One region of the Pseudogulbenkiania sp. AW2-16 genome, then DNA from elsewhere that is predicted to be linked to it. Evidence: predicted binding sites of a transcription regulator. Region 1 holds the regulator's gene; the other holds the start of a gene.
The links. Region 1 encodes NrdR, which represses ribonucleotide reductase genes. Its sites were predicted from a motif close to AAANACNATATATNGTNTTT; they were not measured.
Positions count from the first base shown of each region.

Region 2: ABKF58_RS16235 (ribonucleoside-diphosphate reductase subunit alpha) is a predicted target of NrdR. The motif match lies at 1,983-2,002, and genes of this name have one in related genera.

Region 1 covers NZ_CP157668.1:98,128-101,629, reverse strand. The annotation lists gene ABKF58_RS00480 (hypothetical protein) at 1-414, shown strand, start outside; gene glyA (serine hydroxymethyltransferase) at 534-1,784, shown strand; gene nrdR (transcriptional regulator NrdR) at 2,042-2,497, shown strand; gene ribD (bifunctional diaminohydroxyphosphoribosylaminopyrimidine deaminase/5-amino-6-(5-phosphoribosylamino)uracil reductase RibD) at 2,506-3,502, shown strand, end outside.
Region 2 covers NZ_CP157668.1:3,332,318-3,335,819, reverse strand. The annotation lists gene ABKF58_RS16235 (ribonucleoside-diphosphate reductase subunit alpha) at 1-1,894, opposite strand, end outside; gene pgeF (peptidoglycan editing factor PgeF) at 2,295-3,038, opposite strand; partial or broken gene rluD (23S rRNA pseudouridine(1911/1915/1917) synthase RluD) at 3,025-3,502, opposite strand, start outside.

The sequences.
Region 1 (3,502 bases):
GACGGCGTGACGCTGTTCCCGATCGCACGTCCGCCGCAGGCGCTGCTGCAGGCCATAGTGGCGGGCGGCAGCGCGCGCCAGGAAGTGACGTTGCAGGCTTTTGCCAGCAGCATGATCCGCAAGCTGCGCGATATGGGGCAGGAGCCGGTGGCGGTGTTGTCCGCGCATGAGAATGGCGAGCTGCGTTGCACCATCTCCGCTCCGGGCGACGAAAAGAACTGGGAGGGCTTCGTCTGGCAGCTGTCGCCGCTGGATTCGGTGCCGCTGATCGCGTCGCAGTTCTGCGAACTGATGGCCGAGTGCCGGGTGAGCGACGTGCGCGTGGTGCCGCAGGTACAGCCGGATCAGCAGAACGGCATTCCGCTGTTCCTGACCGCCGACGATATCCCGGCGCCGGGTTCGACGCTGCAGTAATGATGTCTCGGGACATGAGCCGGATTCATGCTCATGTCCCGAATTGCTCATACCAATGGGCCGCGCATTTGAGGTAAAATCGCGCATCTCGATTAACCCTTTGATTGGAAGAGTCAAAGATGTTTGCAGCCGATCTGACGATCGCCAAGTACGATCCGGAACTGTCCGCGGCGATGGACGCCGAATACCGCCGTCAGGAAGACCATGTCGAACTGATCGCCTCCGAAAACTACGTCAGCCCTGCCGTGATGGAAGCCCAAGGCTCCGTCCTGACCAACAAGTACGCCGAAGGCTACCCGGGCAAGCGCTACTATGGCGGCTGTGAACACGTCGACGTGGTGGAGCAGCTGGCGATCGACCGCCTCAAGGCGCTGTTCGGCGCCGAGTACGCCAACGTGCAGCCGCACTCCGGCTCGCAGGCCAACCAGGCGGTGTACGTGTCGGTGCTGAAGCCGGGCGACACCATCCTCGGCATGAGCCTGGCGCACGGCGGTCACCTGACCCACGGCGCGTCGGTGAACATCTCCGGCAAGCTGTACAACGTGGTGCCGTACGGCCTGGACGAGAACGAAGTGCTGGACTACGACGCCGTCGAGCGTCTGGCGCGCGAACACAAGCCGAAGATGATCGTGGCCGGTGCTTCCGCCTACGCGCTGGAAATCGACTGGGCGCGTTTCCGCAAGATCGCCGACGAAGTGGGGGCCTACCTGTTCGTCGACATGGCTCACTACGCTGGCCTGGTGGCCGCCGGTGAGTACCCGAGCCCGGTGCCGTTCGCCGACTTCGTCACCACCACCACGCACAAGACCCTGCGCGGTCCGCGCGGCGGCGTGATCCTGGCCAAGGCGGAATACGAGAAGGCGCTGAATTCGGCGATCTTCCCGTGCCTGCAGGGCGGTCCGCTGATGCACGTCATCGCCGCCAAGGCCGTGGCCTTCAAGGAAGCCGCGTCGCCGGAGTTCAAGGCCTACGCCCAGCAGGTCAAGCAGAACGCCAAGGTGATGGCCGAGACCCTGATCGAGCGCGGTCTGCGCATCGTGTCGGGCAAGACCGAGTCGCACGTGTTCCTGGTGGATCTGCGTGCCAAGAGCATCACCGGCAAGGACGCCGAAGCCGCCCTGGGCCGCGCCCACATCACCGTCAACAAGAACGCCATCCCGAACGACCCGGAAAAGCCGTTCGTGACCTCCGGCGTCCGCATCGGCACCCCGGCCATGACCAGCCGCGGCTTCGGCGAGGCGGAAGCCAAGCTGCTGGCCAACCTGATCGCCGACGTGCTGGAAGCGCCGAACGACGAGGCCGTGACCGCGCGCGTGGCCGGTGAAGTCCAGGCGCTGTGCCAGCGCCTGCCGGTGTACGCGGCCAAGTAAGCCCATCGTCACGCCTGTGTGATACTGAAAGCGGCCTTCGGGCCGCTTTTGTTTTTTCGGGCAGGGGTTTAAGGCGGCCCGGTGGTGTCCGGTGCTCGTCCTGGTGGGCCGATTGGAGTAGGCCCGAACGAGGTGGAGCGGCACGGCGGCACCGCGCGGCGACGCGCTCTCTTGACGAGCGTCAGAAACGGTGGCGTTAACGCTCCCGACCTTTGCTGATACCATCGTAGGATTATTACTAGCCAGGTCGTCACATCATGAAATGTCCGTTTTGCGGCAACGCCGACACCCAGGTGATCGATTCACGCGTCAGCGAAGACGGCACCAGCATCCGCCGCCGCCGCCGCTGCCTGGCGTGTGAAAAGCGGTTTACCACCTTCGAAACCGCCGACGTGCGCATGCCGCAGGTGGTGAAGTCGGGTGGGCATCGTTCCGAGTTCGATGTCGAGCGGGTGCGCACCAGCTTCCTGCGTGCGCTGCACAAGCGCCCGGTGCCGACCGCGCTGGTCGACGACGCCATCGACCGTATCTGCCACCGCCTGCTGCAACTGGGCGAGCGCGAGGTCAGTTCGCGCCAGATCGGCGAGATGGTGATGAATGAGTTGGCGAAACTGGATAAAGTAGCCTATATCCGTTTTGCCTCGGTATATCGCAGTTTCCAGGACGTCTCGGAGTTTTCCGAGGCGATCAAGGAAATCCAGAAATCCTCGTGAGAGAGTCCATGACGTTTTCCGCGGTTGACCACGCCATGATGGCGCAGGCACTGAGGTTGGCCGAACAAGGCCTGTACACCACCACGCCGAACCCCCGGGTCGGCTGTGTCGTAGTGCGTGACGGCGAGGTCGTGGGCGAGGGCTGGCATATCGCGGCCGGCACCCCGCATGCCGAGGTGCACGCCCTGCGCATGGCGGGCGAGCTCGCGCGCGGCGCCACCGCCTACGTGACGCTGGAGCCGTGCAGCCACTATGGGCGCACCCCGCCGTGTGCCAAGGGCCTGATCGAGGCCGGTGTCGGCCGCGTGGTGGCGGCGATGCAGGATCCGTATCACGAAGTGGCCGGGCGTGGCCTGGACATGTTGCGCGCTGCCGGCATCGTGGTGGCGGTGGGCTTGCTGGAGGCCGAGGCGCGGCGCCTCAACAAGGGTTTCTTGTCGCGCGCCGAGCGCGGCCGGCCGTGGGTGACGCTGAAGGCGGCGGCCTCGCTGGACGGCAAGACCGCTTTGTTGAACGGCGCCAGCCAGTGGATTACCGGCCCCGATGCGCGGCGCGACGTGCATCGCCTGCGCGCCCGTTCCTGCGCCATCCTGACCGGCAGCGGGACGGTGCTGGCGGACGATCCGCAGCTGACGGTGCGCGAGGTGTTTACCCCACGCCAGCCGCGGCGGGTGGTGGTGGATAGCCGGTTGCAGACGTCGCCTGGGGCGCGCATCTACCGCGACGGCGAAACCATCCTTGCCACGGCGGTCGCCGACGCGGCGCGCCACCAGCCTTACCTGGAGCAGGGGGTGACGGTGTGGGCGCTGGGCGATACCGCCGGCCGGGTCGATCTGGCTGCCTTGCTGGTGCGCCTGGCGCAGGAAGGCGTGGGTGAGCTGATGGTCGAGGCGGGGGCCGGGCTCAACGGCGCCTTGCTGCAGGCCGGGCTGGTCGACGAGATCGTGCTGTACCTGGCGCCGACGCTGCTGGGCGACGCGGCGCAGGGTTTGTTTGGCTGGCCGG
Region 2 (3,502 bases), 960 kb from region 1:
CCGGGTAGAAGTTGATGTCGATGACGTTGTCCAGCATGCGCATGGCGATGCGGATGGTGCGCTGCAGCTTGGCACCGTCGAGCGTGCCGTCGGCCTGCATGTGGCGGGCCAGGTTGACCGAGCCCAGGTTGCACACGGCGATTTCATCGTCGTTGGTGTTCAGCGTGATCTCGGTGCACAGGTTGGAGCTGTGAACCACGCCCATGTGGCCTTGCGGACTGCGGATGTTGCACGGGTCCTTGAAGGTGATCCACGGGTGGCCGGTTTCAAACAGCATGGTCAGCATCTTGCGCCACAGGCTCAGGGCCGGGATGCGCTTGGACACCTTGATCTCGCCGCGGGCGGCCATGGCTTCGTATTCCTGGTAGCGCTTCTCGAAGGCAGCGCCGACCAGATCGTGCAGGTCCGGGCACTCGGACGGCGACAGCAGCGTCCACTCGGCGCCGTCCATCACGCGCTTCATGAACAGGTCCGGAATCCAGTTGGCGGTGTTCATGTCGTGGGTGCGGCGGCGGTCGTCACCGGTGTTCTTGCGCAGTTCGACGAACTCTTCGATATCGAGGTGCCAGGTTTCCAGGTAGGCGCACACCGCGCCCTTGCGCTTGCCGCCCTGGTTCACCGCCACGGCGGTGTCGTTGACCACCTTCAGGAACGGCACCACGCCTTGCGACTTGCCGTTGGTGCCCTTGATGTGCGAGCCCATGGCGCGCACCGGGGTCCAGTCATTGCCCAGGCCGCCGGCAAACTTGGAGAGCAGGGCGTTTTCCTTGATGCCTTCGTAGATGCCGTCGAGGTCGTCCGCAATGGTGGTCAGGTAGCAGCTGGAGAGCTGGCTGCGGCGCGTGCCGGAGTTGAACAGCGTCGGGGTAGACGACATGAAGTCGAAGCTCGACAGCACGTTGTAGAACTCGATGGCGCGCGCTTCGCGCTCCACCTCGTTCAGCGCCAGACCCATGGCGACGCGCATGTAGAACGCCTGCGGCATCTCGATGCGGGTGCCGTTCACGTGCAGGAAGTAGCGGTCGTACAGGGTCTGCAGGCCAAGGTAGCCGAATTGCAGGTCGCGGCTGGCGTCGAGCGCGGCGCCCAGCTTTTTCAGGTCGTACTCGCCCAGGCGCTCGTCCAGGAGTTCGGCGGCGATGCCCTTCTTGATGGCCTGCGGGAAGTAGTCGACGTAGCACTGGCCCATTTCTTCCTGGCTCACGGCTTCGCCGAGGATTTCCAGGCGGATGTTGTTGAGCAGCAGGCGGGCGGTGACGTAGTCGTAGGCCGGGTCCTGCTCGATCATGGCGCGCGCGGCCAGGATGGAGGACTTGTTCACCTCTTCTTCGCTGACGCCGTCGTAGATGTTCTTCAGCGTTTCGGTGAGGATGGCGTCGACGTCGGTTTCGGCCAGGCCCACGCAGGCCGATTCGATGGTGGCGCGCAGCTTGGCGATATCGAGCGGCAGCTTGGCGCCGTTCTTGCGCACCACGTTGATGGTGATCTGGGTCAGGGCTTCGCCACGGGCGGCGCGCTCGCGCGAGCGCTCTTCACGGTACAGCACGTAGGCGCGGGCCACGTCGTGCTCGCCGGCGCGCATCAGCGACAGCTCCACCTGGTCCTGGATGTCTTCGATGTGGATGGCGCCGCCTTCCGGCTTGCGGCGCATCAGCGCACTCACCACCATCTCGGTCAGTTGGGCGACCTTGTCGCGGATGCTGGCGGAAGTCGCGCCCTGGTGCCCCATGATCGCCAGGAAGGCCTTGGTCATGGCGATGGAAATCTTGACCGGCTCGAACGGTACGACGGCGCCATTGCGACGGATGGTCTTGTACTGGCTGAAGTCGGCTTGCGGTGCGGCGGCTCGGCCGAGCTCGGCGGCAGTTTGCCCTTCAAAGGTGGTCAGTTGCATGGGGCCCTCTTGCTTTGGGTGGTGGATTGTCAGCGGGATGAAACCGCTGTGGACAAGTCTGTTGAAAAGCTGTGTGTTAGCTGTGGGCAAACACTATATGTATTGTTTTACTGCGGAACAGGCCCAAATTCTAGTGGTGAGTGAGCGGCAGAACAAGTCTTGACAGCGCGCTGGAAAACGGAAATCCGCGTGGTTATTGGCTTTGCGGCCCACTTCCCGTTTTCGGTGCTTGCCGTGCTGTTGCGGTGCGGCAGGCTACAAGCCCCGTATTACAAGGAATGGTCCGCTGGCAACAAAACAACACCAGATGGTGTGGGCATGGCGTGTGGCGGCGATGCTACGCCGCAGGCATGAAAAAACCGCCACGGTGGGCGGTTCGTGTCGGTGCCAAACCCGCTGCTCAGGGTTCGATCCAGATCAGGCTCGCCATGCGCCCGGTGGTGCGGTCGCGGCGGTAGGAGAAGAAGCGCTCGCGATCGATCACGGTGCAGAAGTCGCCGCCGTAAACCTCGCTGATGCCGAGTGCCGCCAGCCGCTGTCGTGCCAGCGTGTAGATGTCGGCCAGGAACTTGCCCTCGCCGATGTCGGTGAACACCTGGGCGGCGGCGGGGTCGTGCGCCATGAAGGCAGCACGCACCTCGGCGCCGACTTCGAAGGCATCCGGCCCGATGGCCGGGCCGAGCCAGGCCATGAGGTTGGCCGCCGGTTCGTTCATTGCGCTCACCGTGGCTTCGATCACGCCGTCGCACAGCCCGCGCCAGCCGGCATGGGCGGCACCGACCACGCTGCCGTCACGGCTGGTAAGCAGTACCGGCAGGCAGTCCGCGGTCATGATCACGCATACCGCATCCGGGGTGCGGCTCACGCTGGCATCGGCCTCGGGCGGGGTTTCGGTGACGTCGGCGGCGTTCACCACGCGCGTGCCGTGCACCTGGTTGAGCCAGGCCGGCTCCTCCGGCACGAAGCGGCGCAGCGTCTCGCGGTTGAGGGAAACATGCTCGGGCAGGTCGCCGACGTGGGCGCCGAGGTTGAAGCTGTCGTAGGGCGCTTCGCTGACGCCGCCCTTGCGGGTGGTGATCAGGGTCTTGACCTTGGCCGGTGCCGGCCAGTCGGCCGTCAGCCAGTCGGGGTTAGTCGCGAACATACAGCACCTCGACATCGTAGTCTCCGTCGTCCCAGTCCTCGTCATCCTCGTCGAGGTTGTCGTGCTCGGCCATTTCCTGGGGCTGGCCTTCGTCGCCCAGTACCGCGAGCAGATGCTTCATGTCGTCCGGCAGCTTGGCCTTCCAGGTCATTTCCTGGCCCGTGGCCGGGTGGGTCAGGGTCAGGCTGTAGGCGTGCAGCGCCTCGGCGGCCCAGCGCCTTGACGGCCTCTTCGATCTCGTCCGGCATGGTGTGGCGCGGGTTGCCGTAGAGCGGGTCGCCGGCCAGCGGGTGGCGTGCTTCGCGCATGTGCACGCGAATCTGGTGCGTGCGGCCGGTTTCCAGACGGCACTCGATATACGAGTGACTGGGGAAGGTGGCCAGCACGCGCACGTGGGTGATGGCCTGCTTGCCGCCGAATTTCACCACGGCCATGCGCATGCGGTTGTGCGGATCGCGCCCGAT